DNA from 3 places in the Cetobacterium sp. ZWU0022 genome. Region 3 is predicted to be linked to each of the others. Evidence: riboswitches for the same ligand, from Rfam matches in the RefSeq annotation. Region 3 holds a riboswitch; each other region holds the start of a gene.

Region 1 (5,797 bases), on a different contig from region 3:
ACAAGTAATAAAAATAGATAGGTGGTTTCCATCTTCTAAAACTTGTTCTTCTTGTGGAAATATAAAAGATTCACTTTCTTTAGGCGATAGAATATATAACTGTGAATGTGGTCATACTATGGATAGAGATTTAAATGCAAGTATAAATATTCGTGAAGCTGGTAGAACTCTACTAGCTTATTAAACATATATCAGGTTAGGAACTAGCCGTAGAGCGTGATTAAGATATCTTAAATTACTAAGATACTTCCCACGAAGCCCCGTCCTCTTTAGGGCGGGGTAGTTCACCCTCTGTAATATGTAAAAGTTTGAAAGAGACTTATCCAGATGCAAAGATAGATTATGTTTTATACGATTATGTGGCACCTCTATTTGAACACCAGAACTATTTGAATAAAGTAATATCAATATCTAAAGCTAAGCAGAAGAATCCGTTTAAATATTTAAAAAAAGTTTGGAGTGTGGCTAGAGAGGATTATGATATCGTTATAGATATAATGTCTATACCTAAAAGTGAGTTGTTCACACTATTTTCTAACTGTGACTTGTTTGTTGGAAACGAGGGTGGACCTAGACATTTAGCACAAGCTATAGATATACCCAGTTTTGCAATATTTAGTCCAAACTCTAATAAAATGGAGTGGTTATCAAGAGACAATCCAAGACACGAGGGATTGGAGCCTAAAGATATTTTGACAGGAGATGGTTATGAAAAGTTATCTTATGAGGAGAAATATAGTTTGATAACGCCTGAGAAAGTATTAGAAGAGGTTGAGAGAAAAATACTCCTAGTGCCCAAATATATTGAAAAAAACTAGGGGTTGTGATAAAATTTAAATAGATATTTTTAAAAAATGAGGAGGAATTTTTGTGGCAGGACATAGTAAATGGTCTAACATAAAGCATAGAAAAGGTGCTCAAGACATTAAAAGAGGAAAGATATTTACAAAATTAGGAAAAGAGTTAACAATCGCAGCTAAAGAAGCTGGAGGAGATCCTAACTTCAACCCTAGATTAAGACTTGCGATAGATAAAGCAAAGGCTGCTAATATGCCAAAAGATAACCTAGAAAGAGCTATCAAAAAAGGAACTGGAGAGCTTGAAGGTGTAGATTACATGGAGATTAGATATGAAGGATACGGTCCAGAAGGAACTGCTTTCATAGTAGAAGTTGTAACAGATAATAAAAATAGATCGGCTTCAGAAGTAAGAGCTGCTTTCTCTAGAAGAAATGGAAACCTTGGAACAGATGGTGCTGTTGCTTGGATGTTCGCTAAAAAAGGGGAAATAATCATTACTGGAGAGGGATTAGATGCTGATGAGCTTATGATGGCTGCTTTAGAAGCTGGTGCTGAAGATGTTAAAGAGGAGGACGGAGAGTTCACTGTTTTAACAGAGCCTGCGGATTGTAATACTGTAGCTGAAGAGTTAAAAAAAGCTGGTTATAATGTAACTGAAGCTGAAGTGTCAATGATTCCTGACAATAAAGTTCAAATAACTGATTTAGATACAGCTAAGAAAGTTATGGCTTTATATGAAGCTTTAGATGACTTAGATGACGTAAATGATGTTTACTCAAACTTTGATATATCTGATGAATTATTAGAACAATTATAGAAATAAAAAAAACTGAGGACATCAATTCCTCAGTTTTTCTTTATATTAATTATATTTAACTGCAACCTTTAAAGAACCAGTGTATTCTCCAACAGGTAAGTTTGTAACATTAACTACAGAATCAAAAGAGAACGTTAAGTTTCCATTGTTATCTAAAGTAGGATTTGAGATATCTCCGTTAGTTACTTTTCTATTGCTAGTATAAAAATCTAATGTTTCACTTCCTCCAACTCTAGTTAAATGACTGTTTGAAAATGAGTCTAATTTTTGATCATTAATCTTAAATTCAATTTTTTGTCCAGGTGTTCCGTTAATGAAGAAGTTTCTACTTACTTTTTCGCTATGTCCGCTGTTTTGAACAAGATTACCAAATTGGATATGCCCGTCATGGCTAACAGTTAGTGGTTTAACAATTTTCGCATTGATATTCATAGTGTCTGATTGAACAACAGAATTAGCAAAAGCCGTCATAGATAAAGTTAAAGATAATAAAGTTAATATTTTTTTCATTGTGTGTTCCCTCCCGATTAGTTATATAAAGTGATAAAAAAATAAAAAAGCCAATTGCAACATTATCTTTTCAGATAAGTGCAACTGGCTGTCATTTTAAAGACCCTATAGCTTTGCGTCATAAGGTTTCCCTTACTTTGCCTATTTAATTTATACAAGTATAATATATTAAAAAATAAAAAAAGTCAAATAATTTTTTCAAAAAAAATGAAAATAAAATTTTCACGAACGCTTGATTTTTAAAGGTTTATATGGGATGGATAGCAGGTATTATAAAGAGTACAAAACTCTATTTCTTTGTGTTATAATAAAAAAAAGGTGGTGATTATGATTTATAAAAACATTTATAGAGAGATAGAACTTTTTAATTTAAAAGGAGTATCAAAAGCGACATATCTGAAATTAAAAAAATTGAATATTGAAAGTTTGTATGATCTTATCTATTATTTTCCAAGAGCATATGATGATAGAACAAACTTAAAGAGAATTGGAGAGTTAAAAGGTGATGAATATGTTGTATTAAAAGGAAGTATAATGAATATATCAGCTCCACCCACAAGAACTGGAATGAAGATGATAAAAGCCACTATAAATGATGGAACTGGAGTTCTTGAAGTAGTTTGGTTTCAGAGACCATATTTGAGAAACAGTTTAAAAATAGGTGAGGAGTATATTTTTATTGGAAATGTAAAAAGAGGATATACTTTTCAGATGACGAATCCAGAATTTAAACTATATAAAGGACAAGAAAACAACGGGGAGATCCTTCCAATATATAGCTCTATAAAAGAGTTTACTCAAAATAATCTAAGAAAAATATTAAAGGAAGCCTTAAAAGAGTATGTTAATATATTTGAAGAGAATATTCCAGAAGAGGTTTTAAAAAAATATAATTTGATGCCAAGAACAAAAGCTTTAAATGAGATACATTATCCAACTAATTCAAGAAACTTAGAGGAAGCTAAAAGGAGATTTGCAGTAGAGGAACTTTTAGTTTTGGAGATGGGTATTTTACAAAAGCGTTTTGAAGTTGATTTGACAAACAGTGGAATCTATAAAATAGAAGGAAAAAAAGAGCTGGTTTCAAAGTATCTTTCAGGTTTATCATTTAAATTAACAACTGCTCAAAAAAGAGTTATAACAGAGATTTATAAAGGATTAAATGCAGGTAAGATTATAAACTATCTAATTCAAGGTGACGTAGGAAGCGGAAAGACTATAGTTGCAGTTTTACTACTATTATATATGGTAGAAAATGGATATCAAGGAGTGTTGATGGCTCCAACAGAGATATTAGCAACTCAGCACTATTTATCTATTTATGAAACTTTAGAAAGTTTGGATGTAAAAGTAGATCTTTTGACAGGTAGCATAAAGGGAAAGAAAAAAGATGAGTTATTAAAAAGAATAGAAACTGGAGAAACGAATATTGTCATAGGAACACATGCTATAATAGAGGATAGCGTTCAATTCAATAAACTTGGTCTAGTAGTGATAGATGAACAACACAGATTTGGAGTTTTACAGAGAAAAAGATTGAGAGATAAAGGGATTTTGGCAAATCTAATAGTTATGAGTGCAACTCCAATTCCAAGATCTTTAGCTTTAAGTATATATGGTGATTTAGATGTATCTGTGATAGATGAACTTCCACCAGGAAGAAAGCCTATAAAGACTAAGTGGATAAGTGAAGATGTTGATGAAGAAAAGATGTATTATTTTATAGATAAAAAATTAAAAGAGGGAAGGCAAGCGTATTTTGTAGCTTCATTAATCGATGAGAGCGATAAACTATCGGCAAAATCAACAGAAGAGTTATATGCAGAAGTATCAAAAAACCTCCCAGGATATAAAGTAGGAATTTTACATGGAAGAATGAAAAATAAAGAAAAAGATGAAGTGATGCATCAATTTAAAAATCATAATTTAGATATACTTGTTTCAACTTTAGTAATAGAGGTTGGAGTAAATGTGCCTAACTCAAGTATAATGGTTATAACAAATTCAGAGAGATTTGGATTAGCTACTCTACATCAGTTGAGAGGAAGAGTTGGAAGAGGAGAGCATCAATCTTACTGCTTCTTACTATCAAATACTGAGAATGACAACTCAGCAGCTAGATTAAAAGTTTTAGAAAATACAGAGGATGGATTCAAAATAGCTGAAGAGGATCTGCGACTCAGAAAAGCGGGAGAGATTTTCGGTGTGAAACAAAGCGGATTAAGTGACTTGAAATTTATAGATATAGTTCATGATGTAAAAACTATAAAATTGGTTAAGGATATATGTACCGAATATCTAATAAAAAATGAAGGAAAGATAAATCATAAAGTTTTAGAAGAGGATATTGATGAAAAGTTTAACAAAAGTTTGACCTCGTAAAAGATGTTATGATAAAATATGAGGTAAAATTAATTAAAAGAGTGGAGGAAATATGAGATTAAGTAGATATTATGTAAAGACTCTAAAGGAAACTCCTAAAGAGGCAGAGGTAATCAGTCATAAACTATTACTTAGATCAGGTATGATCAAAAGATTAGCGAGTGGAGTTTACACATACCTTCCTTTAGGTTTAAAAGCTTTAAAGAAAGTTGAAAACATCGTAAGAGAAGAGATGAATAGAGCTGGAGCTCAAGAGATATTCATGCCAGTTTTACAACCAGCAGAACTTTGGAAAGAGAGTGGAAGATGGGATGTAATGGGTGCTGAAATGATGAGAATTCAAGACAGACATTCAAGAGAGTTCGCATTAGGACCAACACATGAAGAGGTAATAACAGATATAATTAGAAATGATATATCATCATATAAGGCCTTACCATTAAACTTATACCAAATTCAAACTAAATTTAGAGATGAAAGAAGACCTAGATTTGGACTTATGAGAGGAAGAGAGTTTATGATGAAAGATGCATACTCATTCCATGCAACAAAAGAGTCTTTAGATGAAGAATTCGAAAATATGAAAGCAGCTTATACAAGAGTTTTCGAAAGATGTGGACTTAAATTCAGAGCGGTTGAAGCTGATTCAGGAGCTATCGGTGGAAGTGGATCACAAGAGTTCCATGTATTAGCAGAATCTGGAGAGGATGAAATCATTTACTGTACATCATGTGAGTATGCTGCAAACGTTGAAACTGCAACGAGTATAATAACTGATGTGCCAAAAGTAGAAGCAAAAGAGTTAGAGCTAATGGATACACCAAATGTATCGAAAATAACAGAGATTGCTGAGTTTTTAAATATACCTACAGCACAAACAGTAAAAGCTATGATGTATAAAGATGTTGTAACAGATGAAGTTTACATGGTTCTTATAAGAGGAGACTTCGAAGTAAACGAAGTTAAGTTAAAGAATATAATTGATACAATCGATGTTGCATTATTAAATGATACTGAAATAGAGGAATTAGGATTAATTAAAGGATTCATAGGACCAGTAGGAATTGATGAAACAAAAATTAAGTTGATAGCTGACAAGAGTATAATTGGTATTTCTAACCATACAGCTGGTGGAAATAAAATAGATACACACTTTATAAATGCAAACTACGGAAGAGATTACACAGCTTCAATAGTTGCAGATGTAAGAACAGTAACTGTAGGAGAGAAATGTCCTAAGTGTGAAGGAGAGCTAGCAAGTGCAAGAGGAATAGAAAGTGGACATATC
Region 2 (5,797 bases), on a different contig from region 3:
TTTTATTTCTAAATATGAACTTTTTTACCCATTTTTTTTCATTCATCATGAAATTTTTCGTATTTTCTAGTTGTCTCTTTTATGCTACTATACTAACAGTATTAGTATTACTAAAAAGGGGGCGGGAATACTATGAATTCTACAAATGTAAATATTTTAAAACTTTTATCTCAAGGGAGTTTTTCTCCAGAATCATTGGCTTTATATGTCAATGTTGAAAAAAACTCTATTCAAAAAAATATTGTACAGATCAATGAATTTCTAAAAGACAACTCTTTTGACTGTATTAAAGTAAAGGATTCTGAATTTTCTTTAACATTGAGTATTAAACAGTGGGAAAATATATTTTCAAGAAAGGATTTTATCACTTCTAATGAGATTTCAGATTATCTTTTTATTAAATTTATACACAATAAATTTATAAACTTAGAGGTTGAAAAAGAGATTTTAGATCTTTCTAGAAGCTCTATTGTTAGATACTTCAAAGATATCAAAAAGATATTAGATTCGACTGGTACTACATATACATACCAAAGCGGTAAAGGAGTTAGAATCACTCACGTTTCAGAGGAGTGCAAGTATGTTTTCTGCAAGAAGCTTGTAAAATTCTTCATCAACGGAGATTTTACCCTAAAAAAAGATTCGCTTTTAGCTTCAGTTTTAGTTGAATATAACTTTATGGAACTTTTTGAAAAATTATACACGACATTAAAAAAAGCTGAGGTTTCTAGTACTAATTTTATAATTTCATTTCTTTCAACACTTTTTGTGCTGAACAAAACTCTTGGCGGCTTTGATTTAAAAGTACCTAATTTAGATTATTCAAAATATGAAGATTTGAGAGCTTTTATATCTCTAACAATGAAAGAGTATGATAAAAGTTTTCAAGAACAAACCTTCATTTTTATGGTCAATATAAAAAACAATCTCTCTTTCTTCGAAAAAGAGATTGGAAATAAAGGAGATATTCTTATATCGAAAATAAAAGAAAGATTAAATTTTTCAAAATTAGATTCAGATTTAGAAACAATTCTTCTAAGAAAAATCTGTATCTCATTTTTTAAATATGAAAACAAAATACTTAAAGTAAAAAATATTCCTATTGACCAGTCAGATGAGAAATTAATCGATATTTTAGATGATATTTTAAAAGAATTAAATTTCAAACTATTTTTCCATGATAAAATCTCAATTGTGAGCATTTTAAAAAAGATTATAATTGAACATAATAAAGAGTTAGTAAAGGATGTCCTTTTACTATTTAATGAGATTACAATATCCGATGATCACTACTTAAAAGATAATTTAAAAGTAAAAGCTCCTGATATAAATTTTCATATCGAGCCTGCATTCCTCTATAAATTGAATACAACTTTGTATAACCATAAGTATAATCTGGTTTTAAGTGATGAAAGTTATATCTACCAAAATATTAAACTTTTAGATTCATATAACTATCTAAATATACTTAATCTTGTTAACAACCATATCTTAGAGGAAGTTTTAAAAGGTCTTAACTTATAATTAAGACCTTTTTTTGATTTATTCCTTTTTTCATGTTATAATATTGCCCAATGAAATAATAATTTTAAGGAGCAGTTTGCTATGAAAATAAATATTAATACAAACCACATAAGAATCTGTAAATTATTAGAATATACGTCATACAAAACGACAGATTTTATCGCAGAGTTTTTGAAAATGGATAAACAAAATGTTAATCTTTATATAAAACAAATCTACTCCTTCACAGATTCAGAAGAGTCCAAACCTACAATCCAATCTATGATTAACTGTATTTGTAAAAATACAACTCTTCTAGGTGATTTGAAAAAGGAGCAACGTTTTACAAAAGAGAATAGAGTTCTTTATATAATTTTAATTCTTTTAAGAGATAGATACATAAATTTAAATAGTCTTTCTAGCTTGTTAGAGGTTTCAAGAAGGGTTATCGGAACTGACTTGGCTTTCGCTAAAGAAGCTCTTAGCATCTATGATTTAGATATCAATAGCTCAAATGCGAAGGGGATATCTATTTCAGGAAGTGAAAAAAACTTAAAGCTTGCTAGTTTATCATATCTTTATAAACTATTTGTTGAGTTTGAAGAACTTCCAACTATAATTACAAAAGATTATCTTGATTTTTTTGATGAGCAGTTTCATATAAAGTTAAATAAAGATGTCGATACCTTTATAAATGAGTATAGCTTTGATTATTTTTCACAAAACAAAAATCTTCTAAAAGCTTTCTTTATAATCTATGGTAATTTAGCGGATCCAGATGAACCTACAATAGACTCTTTGAGTTTCAATGAGTTCAAAATATATTTTAAAGATTTTATAGGAAATCAGAAACTGAAATCTTGCTATAGTTTTTTTAAAATCTCTTTTATGGGCAAGATACTTTTAAAAAACTTAAACATATTTTTAGATACTTTAAAATTCTGTGATGGTGGTTTATACGAAAGGAGAAATTCACTTTCAAAAGAGATTAACACTGTAAAAGCGATGGTTTTTAAAAATCTATCTCTACTGATAACAAAAACAAACTTCTTGGAGAAATTTGTCAACAAAGTGAGCTTAGCTCATGACAAAAGTATTCCTTTAAAAATATGTGACTTAGAGTTTTTACGATTCAATCTACCTGAAGAGGATAGATTAAAATGTCTTCAACTTTTCTTTACTCTAAGAAAAATCTATCAAAATATACAATTTTCAAATGTTATCTTTTTATATATGTGGAGTTCCCACGAGGAAAGTTTAAGTAGCGTTAAAAATACACTTGTTGTTTTTGACCGTATTCCAACATTCCTCTTCCCAATTATAAAAAATAGATTTCTTCTAAAAGAAAATATGAATATTTTGAATTTTATAAAAGCAGATGAATTAGAAAACTATCTTTCTAACTCTGATATAAACTGTGTTATAACTTTTGAAAAACTGAATTCCGATAAAGAGTATCCTTTTATCAAAGCGTATACTCTTCCAATTTTATAAAATAAAAAACTCCTTTATTTTTGAAGGAGTTTTTATATTTTTACAATTTTTATAAATTTAATTTTACTGTATAAATCTTTTCCTATCTTTGTAGGATGAATTTTGAATACTCTTTTGTCATCAAAAGTTCCAAACTTTTGTATAAGTTTTTCCTCTTCTAACTTCTTTAAACATAATGATACAGATCCTTTTGATAACTGCATTCTTTTTGTCAACTCACATAATGTAATTCCTGGAGTTTCGTTTATCGTAAATAGTATCTCCTCTTGAGTATAATTGATATGATACTTCTTTAATTCATTTTTAATTTCCATCATTTTACACATAGTAACACCCCTAATATTAAAAGTTTTTGACTCTATAAAACAGTTGTATTTTTATAAAAAAAATACACCTATATTATGAGTTGTTCATAACTAAGTGCAACTGGCTGCCATTTTAAAGGCCCTATAGCTTTGCGTCATAGAGTTTCCTCTACTTTGCCGTATTTATCTTTCGGTATTATTATAACTCATTTAGGATATTTTTGCAACAATATTTCACCCTAAATACAGACAGGATGGATATTAACCACCCTGTCTACTGTATATATTATTAGGATTAGGCAACTTTTTTACAAACATCTTCATAAATTTTATAAATCTATTTGGACATCAAAATTAATGTTTTACATTGAATTATAATAACATATTTATATAGTTAATTATATAATCCATTTTTTATTTTTTTGAATGCAAATTTGACATGTTGAATGTCTTTTATTTTCCTGTAAAAATACAAAAAAGACGATTCTAAATCGAATCGCCTTTCCTCTTTTGAACTATATTATTTTATTAATCCCATTAATCTTGGTAATGCAGTTGAAAGTTCTGGAACGTGAACTACCACCGCCCTAATAGAGGGCGGGGCTTCGTGGGAAGTATCTGACTCATGTCGGATATATTAATCACGCTCTACGGGTAGTCCCTACCCTGATATATGCTTTAATAGGCTAGTAGCTCTTTACCAACCTCACGAATATTTATACTTGCGTTTAAGTCTCTATCTATCTCTGAGTTACATTCATCACATTTGTAAACTCTTGAAGATACTGGTAACTCAGCTTTTATAGCACCACAAAATGAACAAGTTTTTGACGATGGAAACCACTTGTCGATTTTTATTACTTGTTTACCTAAAAACATTGATTTGTATTGAAGCATGGTTGTAAACATTCCCCAACCATTATCAGCGACGGATTTACCAAAATTCAATGCTGCACTCATGCCTTTCATGTTAAGGTCTTCAAGTATTATTGCGTTATACTTAGTTACAAGTTCATTTGATAATTTGTGTAAAAAATCTTTTCTACTGTTTTTGATAAGGTTATGAATTTTAGCAACTTTTAATTTTGCTTTATGCCAATTTTGGGAGAACTTAACTTTTCTTGATAATTCTCTTCCAGCTTTAATGAGTTTAGCTTCTAACTTTCTAAAAAATCTAGGATAGTGAGCCCTTTGGTTATCGGAGCTAACAAAAAGTTCAGACATAGCAAAATCAAGACCAACAATATTGTTATCGCTTGGAACTTCTTTAATATCCTTTTCAAATTCAGTTAGTAAAGAAACATAGTAAGCACCATTAGGTTCTTGGCTAATGGTAGCTGATTTAATTACATAATTTTGAGGTATCTGTCTATGAAGTTTAGTTTTAACTAAACCTAGCTTTGGAAGTTTTAGAAAATTTCCTTCAATTCTAATATTATTACTTGTAGATACTGTATTGTACGATTTTCTAGTTGACCTTTTAGATTTGAACTTAGGAAATGCTGTACGCTTTTGAAAGAAATTCTTATACGCAGTTTCTAAATTTTTAAGTGATTGTTGTAATGCTATTGAATCAACCTCTTTCAAGAATGGTAATTCAAGTTTAAGTAGGGGGAGCTCTTTAGCTTGGGTATTGTAAGTTACAGATTTTTTCTCTGCCTCATACAATTCTTTTCTCTGAGCCAAGAATCTATTATACACAAGTCTAGTACAACCAAAAGTTTGATTAATTGTATTCGCTTGAGTTTCATTAGGATAGATTCTGTATTTAAAAGATAAGTTATATGTCTTCATAGTTTTCACCTCCATTTTTTAAATTTAATATGCTATGATAATACCATATTAAAATTTAGTTGTAAAGGAGAGTAGAATTCCGAATACAGAATTTAAAAAGAATAGGCATTCTATCTACAATTTAACTTATCACTTAGTTGTAATTACAAAATATCGTAGAAAATGTATTGATGGGGAAGTTTTGGAGGATTTAAAAGAAATATCAAAGAGATTATTAGGTGTCAAAGATGAGAGTGTTTTAGAGGTGAATGAAGAAGAAGAGCATTTGCATATTAAGCACTGGTGGAGCAACGATTGAAACTATTAAGCGGTATATTGAATCGCAAGGAACTGAAATTGCCCCGATTCATCCTCTCCCTAATAGAGGAAGAGGTTTTCTCGGGGCGTTTTGATAAACTACTAATAGTAATACGAATATTATTACAAATCAGTTTTCAATGATTATTTTATTATTTTTCTATTTTTTGAATCTATAACAATTATTTCATATTCCTCTTGAATAAATTTAATATCCCCATCTTTTTGAATATTTATAGAAATTGTTTCTTCACTAGTTACTACTTCTACACTTATTTTTGCATATTTTCCTGACTTATAATTTTGTGTTAATCCGTCATCTTCAAATGATACGAACTTTGTTTTATTATTATTCTCAGATGCATAAACAATAAATCCTCTTTTATCTTCATCTTTCGTCTCGA
Region 3 (5,797 bases):
TACTAAGCCAACTGTAGTAGCGGTTAAGCATATGAATCCTTGTGGAGTTGGAAGTGGAGAAAATATAGATGTAGCTTGGAATAGGGCTTATGAAGCTGATAAAATCTCTATATTTGGTGGAATTGTAGCAGCTAATTCAGTTATAACAAAAGAGGTAGCGGAAAAGTTATCTGCACTATTTTTAGAGATTGTTATAGCACCTGGATATGAAAAAGAAGCTTTACAAATAATAACTCAGAAGAAAAATATAAGAGTTATGAAATTAGAGTTGAATTCAAATATTATAAATAAAAAGAAAATTACTTCTGTTATGGATGGAGCATTAATTCAAGAGTTTGATGAGAAAAATATCTCTAAAGATGAACTTGTTTGTGTTACTGATAGAAAGCCTACGGAAGATGAAATAGAGGATTTAATCTTTAACTGGAACGTTGTTAAACATGTGAAATCGAATGCAATAGTTGTTGGAAAAGCTAATCAAACTATTGGAGTTGGTGCAGGACAGATGAATAGAGTTGGAGCTGCAAAAATAGCTTTAGAACAAGGTGGTGAAAAGTGTAATGGAGCAGTGATGGCTTCAGATGCATTCTTCCCAATGGCAGATACAGTAGAGATGGCTGCGAAATTTGGAATTAAAGCAATTATTCAACCAGGAGGATCAATAAAAGACTCGTTATCTATCGAAGAGTGCAATAAGCATGGAATAGCTATGGTATTTACAGGGGTAAGACATTTTAAACATTAATTTTTGGAGGAGTTTATGAAAGTTCTTGTAATTGGAAAAGGTGGAAGAGAGCATGCGATTGCATGGAAGGTAAAAGAGAGTCGACTAGTTAAAGAGGTATTTATAGCTCCAGGAAATGTTGGAATGGAAGAGATTGGGAAACTAGTAGATATTTCTGAAGAAAATATAGATGAACTTGCAACATTTGCACAAAACGAAAATATAGATTTGACGATAGTAGGTCCTGAAAGCGTACTTGCTTTAGGCGTTGTGGATGAGTTTGAAAAAAGAGGTCTTAAAATATTTGGACCAACTGCAGCTGCTGCAAGAATTGAATCAAGTAAAGATTTTGCGAAAGAGTTGATGAAAAAGTATAATGTTCCAACAGGAGCTTATGAAACTTTTGAAAGCTTAGAGTTAGCAAAATCATATGTTAATCAAAAAGGCGCTCCGATAGTTATAAAAGAGGATGGTTTGAAAGCTGGAAAAGGAGTAACAGTTGCCTTTACAAAAGAGGAAGCGATAGAGGCTTTAGAGATAGCATTCTCTATACCTAATAATAAAGTTGTAATAGAGGAATATTTGGATGGTTTTGAATTTTCTATTATAGCTTTAACAAATGGAGAGAGAGTAATTCCTTTAGAAGTTGCTCAAGATCATAAAAGAGCTTATGACAATGATGAAGGGCCAAATACAGGTGGAATGGGTGTGTATTCTCCAGTAGGAAAAATAGATTCGAATGTTGTAAATGAAACTTTAGAAAAAATATTAAAACCTATGGCATCTGGAATGAAACAAGATGGAATTCCGTTTAAAGGTTTTCTATTTGGTGGGATTATGTTAACCAAAGATGGAGTTAAAACTATCGAGTTTAATGCAAGATTTGGAGATCCAGAAGCAGAAGGGATTCTTCCAAGAATGAAATCTGACTTTGTTAAAGCCATATTAGATTTAATGGATGAAAAAGAGGTTAAACTAGAGTGGGATGAAAGATATACAGTGGCTGTTGTTATGGCTTCTGAAAACTACCCGAAATCATCGACAATAGGTAGTGAAATTGAAATTCCTCAAAATTTAGAATCCATAGTTTTCCATATGGGAACAAGAAAAGTAGATGGAAGATTAGAGACTAATGGTGGAAGGGTTTTATCGGTAGTAGCATACGGAAATACATTAGAAGAAGCTAAAGAAAGAGCATATTTGGATGTAAAAAAAATAAAATGCAAAAAAATGTTTTTTAGAAATGACATAGGCTCAAAAATGTGCTATAATAACGAAAATAAATAAAAAAAGACCTGCACAATACTAAAAAAAAGTGCAGGTCTTTATTTAAAATATTCAGAAAAATTGGAGGGAATAGAAAAAATGATGAATGGAAAAATAATAAAAGAAGCGATTACTTTTGATGATGTACTACTAGTTCCAGCAAAATCTGAGGTATTACCACATGAAGTTAGTTTAAAAACAAGACTTACAAAGGATATCGAATTAAATATTCCGGTCCTAAGTGCTGCAATGGATACTGTAACAGAAGGAGATTTAGCAATAGCTTTAGCTAGACAAGGTGGAATAGGATTTATTCATAAAAATATGAGTATAGAGGATCAAGCTGCTGAGGTAGATAGAGTAAAGAGAAATGAAAGCGGAATGATAAAGAATCCTGTTACTTTAACAAAAGATTCAACTGTATGGCACGCAGAAGAGATAATGAGAAAGTATAAAATTTCTGGATTACCAGTTATTGAACAAGATGGTTCTTTAATAGGAATTATTACAAACAGAGATTTAAAATATAGAAAAGATATGGATCAATTAGTTAGTGATATAATGACTAAAGAAAATTTAGTAACAGCTCCAGTAGGAACAACTTTAGAGCAAGCTAAAGATATCTTATTAGAAAATAGAATAGAGAAACTACCAATAGTAAATGACGAAGGTCAATTAAAAGGATTAATTACAATAAAGGACATCGATAATTTAGTTGAATATCCAATGGCTTGTAAAGATTCTCAAGGAAGATTAAGAGTTGGAGGAGCTGTAGGAGTTGGAGCAGATACTCTAGAAAGAGTTAAAGCTTTAGTAGATGCGGGAGTAGATATTATAACTGTAGATTCGGCTCATGGACATTCAAAAGGTGTTATGGCAAAAATAAAAGAAATCAGAGAAGCTTTCCCGACTTTAAACATAATTGGTGGAAACATAGTAACGGCAGAAGCAGCTTTAGATTTAATAGATGCAGGAGTAGATGCTGTTAAGGTAGGAGTAGGACCAGGGTCTATCTGTACAACAAGAGTTGTAGCAGGAGTAGGAGTTCCTCAATTATCAGCAGTAAATGATGTTTATGAAGTTTGTAAAACAAGAGGGATTGGAGTTATAGCAGATGGTGGAATAAAATTATCTGGAGATATGGTTAAAGCTTTAGCAGCAGGAGCTGATTGTGTAATGCTTGGTGGACTTTTAGCAGGAACGACAGAAGCACCTGGAGAAGAGATTATATATGAAGGAAGAAAGTATAAAGTATATGTTGGAATGGGATCTATGGCAGCAATGAAAAGAGGATCGAAAGACAGATACTTCCAAAATGACGCTAAGAAATTAGTTCCAGAAGGTATTGAAGGAAGAGTTGCATATAGAGGAAGCTTAAAAGATGTAGTTTTCCAAATGTGTGGAGGAGTTAGAGCTGGAATGGGATACTGTGGAACATCAACAGTTGAAGATTTAAAAGTTCATGCAAAATTTGTTAAAATAACAGGAGCAGGATTAAAAGAAAGTCATCCGCATGATATTATAATAACGAAGGAAGCACCAAATTATTCTAAATAGATATAAAATATTGACTTTGTAGGACGTATTGATTATAATGATTATAATTAAGAAACGTTTATAAGTGGCAAAGTAGAGGAAACTCTATGACGCAAAGCTATAGGGTCTTTAAAATGGCAGCCAGCTGCAATAGTCTTTGTGATTATTGCAGCTTTTTTTATTTTTTTTTATTGAGGGAGGATAGATGAAGAGGTTAGTAGTTTTTTTAATGCTGTTTATTAGTTGTTTAGGTTTCTCGGAAGAGAGATTAACAATAACAGTACCTTCAAATACAACGGATATGTATTTGTATAAAGATTTAGAAAAGGGTGAATATCAAGGTGTTTACGCAGAGTTGTTAAAAAAAGTTTTAGAAGGAAAAGAGATTGAAGTTTCATTAGATAAAGAGAATAGTGACATGATGTTGAGAACTATTGAAACTTTAGATGGGAAGAAGGAATATGATTATTTGGATACTCCTATGATTTATAGGATAGGTGTTATTACAAATAAGAATTCGATGCTGTCAAACTTAGGAGAGGCTAGATATTTGAAAGCTGGATATATTCCTGGACAACATGGAATTAGAGAGATGAAAGAAAGATATAGCAATTTAACTTTAGATAAAATTGAAGTTAAGAATATTGATGAAGGATTAGAAAAATTAAAGAATGGTGAGATAGAGATTTTTATTGCACAAGATTGGTATGATAAAAATTTAGGTGATGTAGATTATAAACTTTTAGAGAATATAAGGTATAATGAACAAATAGCTATAAAAAAGAGTTTAACTGAGCTTTATGAAAAAGTGAAAAAAAGTTTAGATGAATTACCAGGTGAAGAATTTCAAGAGATTTTATCTGAAAATAGAGTGTCGTTTTATAAGTATTTGTTAAAAGATACGCCGAGTTATGAAAAAGTAACAGATAACTATAAAGAGATAAGAGTTAAATTGGGAAAAGATAAATTTATGTTGCCGTTTTATTATAAGCAGAAACAAAATTATCAGGGATTAACTATTAATATAGTTAAAGAGATTGAAAAGATAATAGGTATTCCTTTTAGTTTTGTGAAAGATGGAGAGTATGACATAGAGGGAATTGCTATCGAAAACTCTTTGGGAAGAGTAACTAAAAATTATACAAAACCTTATTATGAAATGAAATTGTCTGTGGCAAATAGAAAGTCAGATGGGTTTATTCAGAATTTATCTGATTTAGATAGGGCTAAAATTTTAGTTTTAAAAGGTGATTATAGTTATATATATTTAAAAAATATTTTGAAAAATAGTGAAATAGAAGAAGTAGAAACTTATGAAGAGGGGTTAAATAAATTATTAAATCAAGATGGAGAGTATCTGGTAGGATACTTTAATATATTGACAGGAGTAATAAGTAATAACTTTTTGGATGATAAAATAAAAGTTGCAGGGATATTAAATGATTCTTTTGGTGTTAGTTTTGGAATTAGTAAAGAGAAACAAGAGTTATCAAATTTAATTGAAACTATTTTAGAAAGTTTCACGATAGATAAAACTGTAATAGATAATAATATTTTAAAAAATTCAATAGTAACACAAAATTATAAGTTGATTTTAAAAATATCAATACCAGTAGTGATATTTATAATAATTTTAATAGTATTAATAATTAAATCTGAAAAAAATAGAAAAAAAGCAGAAGAACTAAGTTTTTCGTTGATAGAAGTGCTAGAAATGGCTAATCAATTGAATGACGAGGATACTGGAGATCATGTGAAGAGATTAGGTATGTATTCGACACTTTTATCTGAAAAAGTAAATCTGCCAAAAGAAACAAGAGAAAGTATCAAGAGATTTTCATCTTTACATGATATAGGAAAAGTTGCGATACCATCTGAAATATTAAAGAAACCATCTAAGTTAACAGAGGAAGAGTTTAAGAAAGTAAAAGAGCATGTAGAAATAGGGTATGACTTGGTAAAAAAATTGAAATTAGGAACTGTTGCAGAGAATATCGTAAGGTATCATCATGAAAAATGGGACGGTAGTGGTTATCCGTTAGGAATAAGAGGTAATGAAATTCCTTTAGAAGCTAGAATTGTTTCTATTGTGGATGTTTATGATGCTTTAAGACAAAGAAAGTTCCATAGAGATGCATTGACACATGAAGAGGCTTTAGAAGTTATAAGTAAAGATAAAGGGAAAAGTTTTGATCCAGAATTAGTTGATATTTTCCTTGGTAGTGATAAAGAGTTCGAAAAGATATATGAAGAAAATAAAGAATCTTTAGA

What was found. Region 3 has a riboswitch for cyclic di-GMP ahead of L988_RS11685 (HD domain-containing phosphohydrolase). Riboswitches for the same ligand answer to the same signal wherever they lie in the genome.
Region 1: another riboswitch for cyclic di-GMP. It lies ahead of L988_RS10140 (hypothetical protein); the one in region 3 lies ahead of L988_RS11685 (HD domain-containing phosphohydrolase).
Region 2: another riboswitch for cyclic di-GMP. It lies ahead of L988_RS12910 (MarR family transcriptional regulator); the one in region 3 lies ahead of L988_RS11685 (HD domain-containing phosphohydrolase).

What each region holds. Positions count from the first base shown of each region.
Region 1 covers NZ_JRJZ01000128.1:379-6,175, forward strand. The annotation lists partial or broken gene L988_RS10125 (RNA-guided endonuclease TnpB family protein) at 1-184, shown strand, start outside; gene L988_RS10130 (glycosyltransferase family 9 protein) at 309-818, shown strand; gene L988_RS10135 (YebC/PmpR family DNA-binding transcriptional regulator) at 871-1,617, shown strand; gene L988_RS10140 (hypothetical protein) at 1,663-2,127, opposite strand; cyclic di-GMP riboswitch class I at 2,204-2,279, opposite strand; gene recG (ATP-dependent DNA helicase RecG) at 2,449-4,509, shown strand; gene L988_RS10150 (proline--tRNA ligase) at 4,562-5,797, shown strand, end outside.
Region 2 covers NZ_JRJZ01000191.1:40,658-46,454, reverse strand. The annotation lists gene L988_RS12920 (hypothetical protein) at 133-1,524, shown strand; gene L988_RS12915 (HTH domain-containing protein) at 1,606-2,997, shown strand; gene L988_RS12910 (MarR family transcriptional regulator) at 3,030-3,323, opposite strand; cyclic di-GMP riboswitch class I at 3,416-3,491, opposite strand; gene L988_RS12905 (RNA-guided endonuclease TnpB family protein) at 3,981-5,096, opposite strand; gene L988_RS14145 (transposase) at 5,173-5,394, shown strand; gene L988_RS12900 (TIM-barrel domain-containing protein) at 5,538-5,797, opposite strand, start outside.
Region 3 covers NZ_JRJZ01000167.1:94-5,890, reverse strand. The annotation lists gene purH (bifunctional phosphoribosylaminoimidazolecarboxamide formyltransferase/IMP cyclohydrolase) at 1-745, shown strand, start outside; gene purD (phosphoribosylamine--glycine ligase) at 761-2,011, shown strand; gene guaB (IMP dehydrogenase) at 2,090-3,547, shown strand; cyclic di-GMP riboswitch class I at 3,604-3,679, shown strand; gene L988_RS11685 (HD domain-containing phosphohydrolase) at 3,732-5,797, shown strand, end outside.